Regions from separate parts of the Kitasatospora sp. NPDC058170 genome, predicted to be linked through region 3. Evidence: riboswitches for the same ligand, from Rfam matches in the RefSeq annotation. Region 3 holds a riboswitch; each other region holds the start of a gene.
What was found. Region 3 has a riboswitch for cyclic di-AMP ahead of ACFVVX_RS35655 (transglycosylase family protein). Riboswitches for the same ligand answer to the same signal wherever they lie in the genome.

Region 1 (3,178 bases), on a different contig from region 3:
GCCGAGGCCGGTGGACAGGCCGCGCTCCTTCAGCACGCCCTTGAGCGTGTGGTAGACCTCGACGCCCCAGCGGACGGCCTCGGAGAAGGACTCCGCGCCGATCGGGGCGATCATGAACTCCTGGATGTCGACGTTGGAGTCCGCGTGCGAGCCGCCGTTGAGGATGTTCATCATCGGGACGGGCAGGACGTGCGCGTTCGGGCCGCCCAGGTAGCGGAACAGCGGCAGGTCGCTGGCCTCGGAGGCGGCGTGCGCGACGGCCAGCGAGACGCCCAGGATGGCGTTGGCGCCGAGCGAGGACTTGTCCGGGGTGGCGTCCAGGTCGAGCATGGCCTGGTCGATCAGGCGCTGCTCGGTGGCGTCGTAGCCCACCAGCTCCGGGCCGATCTGCTCGATGACGGCCAGGACGGCCTTCTCCACGCCCTTGCCGAAGTAGCGGTTCTTGTCACCGTCGCGGAGCTCCAGGGCCTCGAAGGCCCCGGTGGAGGCACCCGACGGGACAGCGGCACGGCCGGTGCTGCCGTCGTCGAGGCCGACCTCGACCTCGACCGTGGGGTTGCCACGCGAGTCGAGAATCTCACGGGCTACGACGACATCGATGGACGGCACGAGGCATCTCCTAGCGGAAGCAGGGGTCCGGCTGACGGTGGTGCTGTCGGCGGGACGATTGCGGAGTCGTTACGAACCAGAGCCTAACCGCACGGGCTCCCAGGGCCACGTCGGCCTCGGTCCCGTCTCAGCGTGTGGCCTGGCTACCCACCGGTAGTTCACCTGGTTGCCCCATGGGATGCACCCAGAGGCGGACGAAGGGGGCCGAACCCGGCCCCCTTCGTGACGCCGCGTTCGCGCTTGCGGCATTCGCGGCCGCAGCGCCGGCGGTTGCGCTGCCGCGGGTGCGAGTACTACCGCGGGTGCGGGTGCGGCCGGCCGGGGTGCGGGGGTCAGCCGAGGGTGAGCACCTGGCCGGGGACGATCAGGTCCGGGTCGCCGCCGACGGTGCCGCGGTTGCCGTCGTACAGGGCCTGCCAGCCGCCGGAGAGGTTCTGACCGGCGGCGATGGTGGACAGCGTGTCGCCGGACTGGACGGTGTAGCCGTGACCGCTCCTCGGCGCGGCGGCCTGGGCGGCGGGGGCGGCCGCCGGGCGGGCGCCCTGGTTCCCGCCCTGGTGCCCGGCCTGGCCGGCGTACTGCTGGTAGACGCTCTGGTGGCTGGTCCAGTACCAGGCGCCGTTGTTCTGGTACCAGAACACCTTGGCGTCGGCGTCCCAGCCGGACTGGCCGGAGGGGCCGGGGGCCTGGGTGTACTGCTGCACCGGCTGCTGGGCTGCGGGCTTCTGGGCGGCCGGCTTCTGGACCGGCTTGGGGGCCACCGGCTGCTGGGCGGCAGGCTTCTGAACCGGCTTCGGGGCGGCGGGGCCGGCGTCCGTCGAGGTGTCGACCGAGGCGGGCGCGCCACCCTTGCTCAGACCGGCCTTCTGCGAGCAGACGGGCCAGGCGCCCGGGCCCTGCGAGGCGAGGACCTTCTCGGCCACGGAGATCTGCTGGGCCTTGCTGGCCTGGTTGGCCTGCGGGGCGTAGGAGCCGCCGCCGTACGCCTTCCAGGTGCTGGGGGTGAACTGCAGGCCGCCGTAGAAGCCGTTACCGGTGTTGATGCTCCAGTTGCCACCGCTCTCGCACTGCGCGACCGCGTCCCAGGTGGAGACGGGGGCCGCCGAGGCGCCGGTGGCGGAGAGGAGCGGCAACGCGAGTCCGACGCCCGCCACGCCCGCGACGGCGATGGCCTTCTCGGTCTGGGTGCGACGACGGTGACGGCCAGTTCCAACGAACAGCATGAAGGTGTCCCTCTCCGCACGCCTGCGAGGTGAGCTGTCGGGTTCGGACCGGGAGGTGGCCCGGCCGCGTCGCGCGGAAGGCTGTCAGCCCGCGCGGGCGGCTTCACCCCAAGCCGTGGGGAACGGCGCTAAACCTGGGTCCCCCGCCCCTGCCCAAGGGTCTGGTCGGTTTCCCGTGATGCGGCGGGCAGGATTCGGCGTTCCGCACACGAGGTCCGCAGCTGCGAACTCCAGGGAGAGTAGACAGATCCTCACATCAATCACAAGCTCATATCGCAGATATCACATGGAAATTACGACGCGTGGCCGATCGCCTACCAACGGAGCCGGTATGTCCGGATTGATGGCGGTTCAGATCGGCCACGCAGGCGTACTGGCGACTCCCCGTCAGCGCGTCGAGGTCTCGGACCGGGTTTCGGACGGGGTTTCGGACGGCGTGTCGGCCGATGCGTCGACCGGGATCTCCGGTGTGAATTCCACCGGCAGTTCGCGAAGCCCCCGCATGATCAGACCACCCCGCCAGCGCAGGTTCTCCGGGCTTTCGGCGAGCCGCAGATCGGGCAGCCGGGTGAACAGGGTGGACAGTGCGGCGCGTCCCTCCAGCCGGGCCAGCGGGGCGCCGATGCAGTAATGGATGCCGTGGCCGAAGCCCAGGTGCGGGTTGTCGGCGCGGGCCAGGTCGAGGGTGTTCTCGTCGGCGAACCGCGCCGGGTCCCGGTCCGCCGCCGCGAGCACCACCAGCACCGGGTCGCCGACCGGGATCTCCACCCCGCCGATGGTCAGCGGGCTGGTCGCGAAGCGCCAGGTCGCCAGCTCCACCGGCCCGTCGTAGCGCAGCAGTTCCTCGATACCGGTATCCAGCAGGCCGGTCTCGCCGCGGGCGATCGACCCCTGCAGCAGCGCCCGCTGGTCCGGGTTCCGGAACAGCGCGTACATGCCGTTGCCGATGAGGTTGATGGTCGTCTCGAAGCCGGCGAACAGGAGCACGAAGCACATCGCCGCGGCCTCGTTCTCGGTCAGGTGCTCACCGTGGTCGCTGGCGCGGATCAGGCCGGAGATCAGGTCGTCGCCGAGGTCCGCCCGCTTGCGGTGGATCAGGTCCGCCAGGTACGCCCGCATCCGCTTGACCGCACGCGCCACCCCGCCGCGCGGGCCCCCGCCGTGGCGGATCATCATCCCGGCCCAGTCCCGGAAGTCGTCCTGGTCCTCGGGCGGCACGCCGAGCAGGTCGCAGATCGCGTAGATCGGCAGCGGGAAGGCGAACTCGTGGATCAGGTCCGCCGAGCCGCGCTGCGCGAAGCCGTCGATCAGCCGGTCGGTGAGCTGTTGCACCCGGGGCTCGAACT
Region 2 (3,178 bases), on a different contig from region 3:
GCCCGTCGACGTAGGCGTCGAAGTCGGCCGGCTTGGCGCCCGGGTACGCCATCCTGCGCTGGTAGAGCCCCCAGAAGGCGGGCGAGTGCACCAGCAGTGCGCCCATCACGCCGAAGGCGGCACGCTGCAGGGCGTTCGGCGGCAGGTTCTCGACGAAGGCGTCCAGCAGGACGATCCCGGCGACCCGCCCGGGGGCGTCCCCGGCGACCTTGACCACGGTGGCGCCGGTGTACGAGTTGCCGGCCAGGACGGCGCGCTCGATGCCCAGGTGGTCGAGCAGGGCGAGGACGTCGGTGGCGATCGCGGCGGGCGAGTAGTCGTCCCAGGCGATCGAGGACTCGCCGAAGCCGCGCAGGTCCATGGTGATCACCCGGCGGCCGGCGGCGGCCAGCAGCGGGCGCAGGTGCCGGTACGCGGCCCGGCTGTCGAGCATCCCGGGCAGCAGGACGACGGGGGCGCCGTCGCCCTGCACGGTGTCGTCGTAGGCCAGCCGGCCGCCGGGAACGTCGAGGAACTGCGTGGTGGGGGTGGTGGAGCCGGTCATCGTGGGCCTCCTCGGTCCGCCGTGCGCGTCATCGGCGGGTTCTGCCGATAGCCATAAAGCTAAGGCTAATAGCCTTAGCCGTCAAGCTGTCGACCCGAAGTCCTCTCGGACGTGCCGGACGCCGCGGCGGCTCAGACCCCCTCCACCTTGAACGGGTCGTGCTCGCTGAGCAGCTTCTCCAGCCGGGCCTGGTCCACCCGGGTGACGATCTCGTTGGTCTCCTGCCGGTCCCGGATCACCTTGGCCAGGGTGAACGAGGACGTGACGGTGTAGAGCAGCCCCAGTCCGAGGAAGGCCCGCGTCCAGGCGTCGACCGGGAGGTAGGCGATCCCGATCGCGAGGGCGACGCCGGACAGGGCGAAGGACAGGACGGCCTGGATGTAGTACGCGGACGTGGTGCGCGACTGCACGGGTGCGTTCATGGCGCCAGGATGGCGGCGCCCGGGGCGGCCGCACATGAGTAGAAGTACTCAACCGGGGGTCCGTTCGTTGACGCCCCATCACGTTCGGTAGTGTCAGTTGCGCTCAAGCCTCACAAATCGCCCATCAGGTCACGTACTGCCCGGGCGGTCTCGATTCGTGCCATCCGGATGGCTTGGAATCAGAGGCTCCTAGGATTAACGTTTGATAACGCAGCGCGGTCGGCAACGCCGTACCCAGACGGCACCGTGCGCCGTCGCCTAATCCCGACGACCCGCCTCCGGGCAGGTCAGGGAGCCGGGGAACCATGTTCCTTGGGGTGAATCGGCCAGGCCCAGGCCCGGCCGTAGGAGACCTTCCTGCTCCGAACCCGTCAGCTAACCCGGTAGGCGCGAAGGAAGGAAAGGAGCGCGCCTCCGTGGCGTCGACGCACTCTCCGGCACACCTGCCCGGCTCCGGCTCGGGCACCCAACTGCTCGACCACCCCTGGCCGCCCGCCCACGGCGGCGGCTACGGCGGCCCGGCCGACGAGCATGCCCCGCAGCCCGTCGAGACCAACCGGCACCGGATGCCGCGCCAGACCCGCGGGACCGCGCCGCTGCTCGGCGTCACCGCCGTCGCCGCCACCCTCGGGGCCACCGGCTTCGCCTCCGCCACCCCGGCCGCAGCGCCCGCCATCGAGACCCCGGACGAGGCCCCGGTCGCCCTCTCCGCGGACCCCGGCCTCGCGCTCGCCGCCCGCATCCAGCAGCAGGCCGACAGCCAGCGCACCGCCGCCGACGAGACCGCCCGCCTGCAGGCCGCCAAGGAGGCGGAGGCCAAGCGCGCCGCCCAGCAGGTGGAGGCCAAGCGGGCCGCCGAGGCCGCCGAGAAGGCCAAGCTCGCCGCCATCAACCTGCCGGTGCGCGACTACAACCTCTCCGCCCACTACGGCCAGAGCGCCTCCTACTGGGCCCACCTGCACACCGGCCTGGACTTCGCCGCCGACACCGGCACCCCGGTGTACGCGGTCGGCCAGGGCACCATCACCTCGGCCGGCTGGTCCGGCTCGTACGGCTACCGGATCGTCGAGACGCTGCCCGACGGCACCGAGATCTGGTACTGCCACCTCTCCTCGATCATCAAGGGCTCCGGCAAGGTCGTCCCCAACCAGCAGATCGGCAAGGTCGGCGCCACCGGCAACGTGACCGGTCCGCACCTGCACCTGGAGGTCCGCCCCGGTGGCGGCGCCCCGGTCGACCCGGAGACCTGGTTCGAGCAGCGCGGCATCACTCCCTGACCGCACGCCCCGATGTCAGGCCCTGACAGCAGGCCCTGACACCGGGGCCGACAGCCCGTCGGGTCGAGGCGCCCCGGTCCACCGCGGACCGGGGCGCCTCGCGCTACTCCTGGGGCAGCCGCGCCAGATAGGCGTCGATCTCCTCCTGCCCCGGCTCCGGCGCCAGCTCCGGGAAGTCCGCCACCAGCAGCCGGGCCAGCCCCGGCACCGTCCACTCGCCCAGCAGGTCCAGCGCCACCTCGACCGCGGCCTCCTCGAACGCGCCGAAGTCCCCGGCGAGCTCGTCCGGCATCGGGCGGCCCAGCGCGTTCAGCGCCGCCAGGTTGCGGTAGCTGCGCCGCATCAGGCCCTGCTCCAGCAGCCGCCGGGCGCCGTCGGTGGCCATCCCGACCGTCAGCACCCGGGCCTCGCCCCAGCCCTCGTCGTCCAGCTCGTCCAGCCACCCGGCCTCGGCCAGCGCGGCGTACGCGGCCGACCGCTCCTGCGGCGCCAGCTCCCGGAACGCCTCCAGCCAGGCCCGCACCGCCGCCTCGTCCGCCACGTCCACCCCGGCGGCGTGCAGCAGCAGCGCGTACAGCCGCGGCCAGGTCACCAGGTCGGCCCGGCGCAGCAGACCGGTCGCCACCTCGCCCTGCCACTCGGCCTCGGCGTGCAGCCGCTCCTGCCGCTTGGCGTTCAGCCGCTTCGCCGCCCGCTGGTGGTCGACCAGCAGCCGGACCGCCTGGCCGTACGCCAACGGGTCCTGCTCCGGCTCGGGCTGGACGTACAGGTACAGCCGCTCGACCAGCAGTTGTTCCACCGCGTCCGAGGTCAGCTCCGGCCAGCCGTCGCGCATCCTGCCCTCGCCCAGCTCCAGCAACGCCAGCACCGTCCGCAGCGGCGCCCCGCCCACCGGGTCGCGGCCTTCCGCCCCCGCCCAGGCGAGCAGCTCGGCG
Region 3 (3,178 bases):
GACCAGAACAGCAGGTCGCCCGGCTTGAGGCTGTCCAGCGAGACGTGGGTGCTCGCGGCGGCCTGGTCGGCGGCGACCCGCGGGACGGAGATGCCCGCGGCGCGCAGCGCGGCCTGGGTCAGGCCGGAGCAGTCCCAGCCGCCGTTGCCGGTGCCGCCGTAGACGTACGCCTGGCCGACCTTCGACTGGGCGAAGGAGACCGCGGCGGCCATGCTGCCGGTCGCGGCCTGGGCCGGGGCCGGGGTCTCGGCCTGGGCGGCGGGCTTGGCGGCCGGGGCCTGGGTCTGCGCGGCCGGCCTGGCGGCGGTGGAACCGGCGGCCTGCTCCGGGGCGGAGGAGGAGCGGTTGAACCAGTCGAAGTTCTTGCCGGACTCCGCGGACTGCTGCGCCTGGCCGCGGTCGCGCAGGGCCAGGTGCTGGCCCGGGTAGATGACGTGAGGGCCGTCGGCCAGGACGTCGCGGTTGAGCTCGTAGAGCCGCTCCCAGCCGCCCTGGACGTTGTTCTTGTCGGCGATGGCGGAGAGCCAGTCACCGGCGATGACGGTGTACTCGGCGGACTTCGCCTGGCCGTCCTGCTGGCGGTACTGCTGCCAGTTCTGGCCGGCCTTGGCGGAGTCGGAGGCGGCCGGCTTGGCAGCCTCCGCGGGGGCCGCGGCGGGGGCCTGGGCGGCGGGCTTGGCGGCCGGGGCCGGGGTGGCGGGCTTCGCGGTCGGCTTGGCGGCCGGGGCGGGGGTCTGCGCGGCCGGCTTGGCGGCGGTGGCGGCCGAGGTGTCGACGGCGGCCGGGGTGCCGCCCTTGGTCAGGCCGGCCTGGACGGAGCAGACGGGCCAGGCGCCGGGACCCTGCGAGGCGAGCACCTTCTCGGCGATCGCGATCTGCTGGTCCTTGGTGGCCTGATTGGCCTGCGAGGCGAAGGCGGTACCGCCGAAGGCGGCCCAGGTGCTGGAGGTGAACTGGAGGCCGCCGTAGAAGCCGTTGCCGGTGTTGATGCTCCAGTTGCCGCCGCTCTCGCACTGGGCGACCTTGTCCCAGGTCGCGACGGAGGCGGCGGAGGCGGTGCCGGTGGTGAGGCAGGGGATCGTGAGGCCGATGCCGACGACGCCGAGGGTGGCGATCGCGCGGCGGGTGCGGTTGGACAGGCTGGTGCCGTTGCTGGGCAGCATGGTGAAGCGGTCCTCTCCCACGCCTGCGAGGTGAGCTGTCGGATTCGGGCTGGAGTTGCCCGGCCGCGCTGTGGCTGCGGCTTCACCCCTAGCCCTGGACCGGTACGGGACCGGTCCGGGGCGACTTACCTGTGGGTCCCCCGCTCCTGCCGTGGTGCGTTTCTGCGCTGCCAGCGCAACCGACGGCAGGACTCGGCGTTGCGGATGAGCTGGGTCCGTGTGGCCACGAACGGGGAGCACGTTAAGCAGACTCACGTTCAAACCGCAAACATGTGTGATGCCCGTCACGGTGTTCGGGTCCGGCGGTTCGGACCTGTCCATCATGATCAGAAATGACCGATTTCGAGCAACCCCCTTGTGGGCGGGTGCAACTGCCTGTGCTTCAGGGCGTCGGAACCGACGCGGTCGTCCGGGGGAGGGCTGAGCGGTGACGGCCATGGACGAGGACCCGCTCGCCGGGCGGCCGGCCGTCGGGCCGCGGGGAGCGCATCGCCGGGCAAAACACCGCAGTTCGGACATTGCGCCGACGGTGACCCGAACTCCCGTACCGCGCCGGACGATGTTGCGCCGGCGCGCCGTCGGCACGGTGTTCTCCGCGACCCCGGTGAGGGGCGCTGCGCCGCTCGCCGACCGGGCCGGCCCGGCCGGTCGCCGCCGGAGCCGCCGTCACCCTGGACGCCCCGCTGACGCGCGCCCGGCCCCGGGTGGCCGCCGGAGGGGGCGGGCCCGGGCTTCGGTGCGCGGAGACGGCCGAAGGGCCCGGAGCGGGTGCGCTCCGGGCCCTTCGGGCCTGCTGGGTGACCAGGGCCGGACAGGCCCTGCCCGGTTGGACGGGGTGCTACTCGGCGACGGGCTCCGCGGCCTCGTCGACGGGCGCCTCGAAGACCCGGGCCGGCAGCGCGGCCAGGTAGGTGGAGGCGATCAGTTGACCGACGGTCGGGTACCCGCCGAGCGGAGCGGCACTCGGGCAGCCGGTCTCCTCGGCGGCCGTGGCGAGCAGCTCGGAGTCGGCCTCCGGGCCGATCACCAGCGGGGCCAGCGCCGGGCGCTGAGAGCCGGTCTCCTTGAGGTGGTTGACGGCGGCGGCCACCGAGCCGGGCACGTCGAGCGCGGCGGCGACGACCGGCACGGCCAGCCGGGCGGCCAGCAGCACACCGGTGATCCCGGCCGCGGCGGCCGCGTCCTCGCCGCCGACGGTGGTGAGGACGACGCCGTCCGCGGCGGTCGCGATGGCGAACAGCCGGGCGCGGTCGGCGCGGGCGAGGTTGGCCTCGGAGAGCCGGACGTGGACGGCCTCGGCCAGCAGCGGGTGCGGGCCGAGCACATCGGTGACGGGCGCGCCGTAGTGGGCGGCCAGCGCGTGCAGCTCGGTCAGGAAGCCATGCGGGCCGGGCACGAGGGGCACCACGATCGGTGCGGGCAGCCCGGCCTCGGCGGCGTGGGCCAGCAGCTCGGCGACGGTGTGGTCCTCGCCGGTCCGCTCGCCGTCGGTGCCGCCCGGGAGGTAGCCGGCCGCCGTCTGCACGCCGCTCTGCTCGCTGCGCACGATCGAGAGCAGTTCCTCGACCACCGAACGGGACTCGGGCCCGGCGGCCGCGGGCACGGCGAGCACCAGGGCCGGGGAGCCGGCGGGGATCTCGGGACGCTCAGGGCGGCGGTGGCGCCCCCGCGCACGGGAGCCTGGGTTGCGGACGGGCAGTGGCGCGCCCGGGATGGCTGCGGTGCTCATGGCGGAGATCGTAGGACATTGACCGGCCCGGCCTGCAGTCGGCTGCCGTTTCGGGAGGGTCTGGATGTTGAAAATCCGGACATATCCCAACCAATCCCTGCTAGGCCCGCGGTGTCCCTCTTGACGCGCTCGGGCGGCCGGTTCGTTGCACCCCTGGTGAGTGAGATGTCTCACAGGGTCGGTGCTGCCTGACGGAGTGTCACGGCGGGGCGACTCCGGGCGTTCGAAGATCAACATTCAGCGGGTGGTCGCCTACGGGCGGTTATCGGCGGCCTGTCGATTCAGT

Region 1: it holds a riboswitch for cyclic di-AMP, as region 3 does, so the genes downstream of both, ACFVVX_RS35955 (transglycosylase family protein) here and ACFVVX_RS35655 (transglycosylase family protein) in region 3, are expected to answer to the same signal.
Region 2: it holds a riboswitch for cyclic di-AMP, as region 3 does, so the genes downstream of both, ACFVVX_RS03155 (M23 family metallopeptidase) here and ACFVVX_RS35655 (transglycosylase family protein) in region 3, are expected to answer to the same signal.

What each region holds. Positions count from the first base shown of each region.
Region 1 covers NZ_JBHVUV010000052.1:23,354-26,531, reverse strand. The annotation lists gene eno (phosphopyruvate hydratase) at 1-609, opposite strand, end outside; gene ACFVVX_RS35955 (transglycosylase family protein) at 942-1,832, opposite strand; cyclic di-AMP (ydaO/yuaA leader) riboswitch at 1,838-2,009, opposite strand; gene ACFVVX_RS35950 (cytochrome P450) at 2,220-3,178, opposite strand, start outside.
Region 2 covers NZ_JBHVUV010000002.1:61,242-64,419, reverse strand. The annotation lists gene ACFVVX_RS03165 (alpha/beta fold hydrolase) at 1-544, opposite strand, end outside; gene ACFVVX_RS03160 (YiaA/YiaB family inner membrane protein) at 676-966, opposite strand; cyclic di-AMP (ydaO/yuaA leader) riboswitch at 1,212-1,370, shown strand; gene ACFVVX_RS03155 (M23 family metallopeptidase) at 1,383-2,243, shown strand; gene ACFVVX_RS03150 (hypothetical protein) at 2,347-3,178, opposite strand, start outside.
Region 3 covers NZ_JBHVUV010000050.1:20,956-24,133, forward strand. The annotation lists gene ACFVVX_RS35655 (transglycosylase family protein) at 1-1,184, opposite strand, end outside; cyclic di-AMP (ydaO/yuaA leader) riboswitch at 1,176-1,361, opposite strand; gene ACFVVX_RS35660 (hypothetical protein) at 2,002-2,892, opposite strand.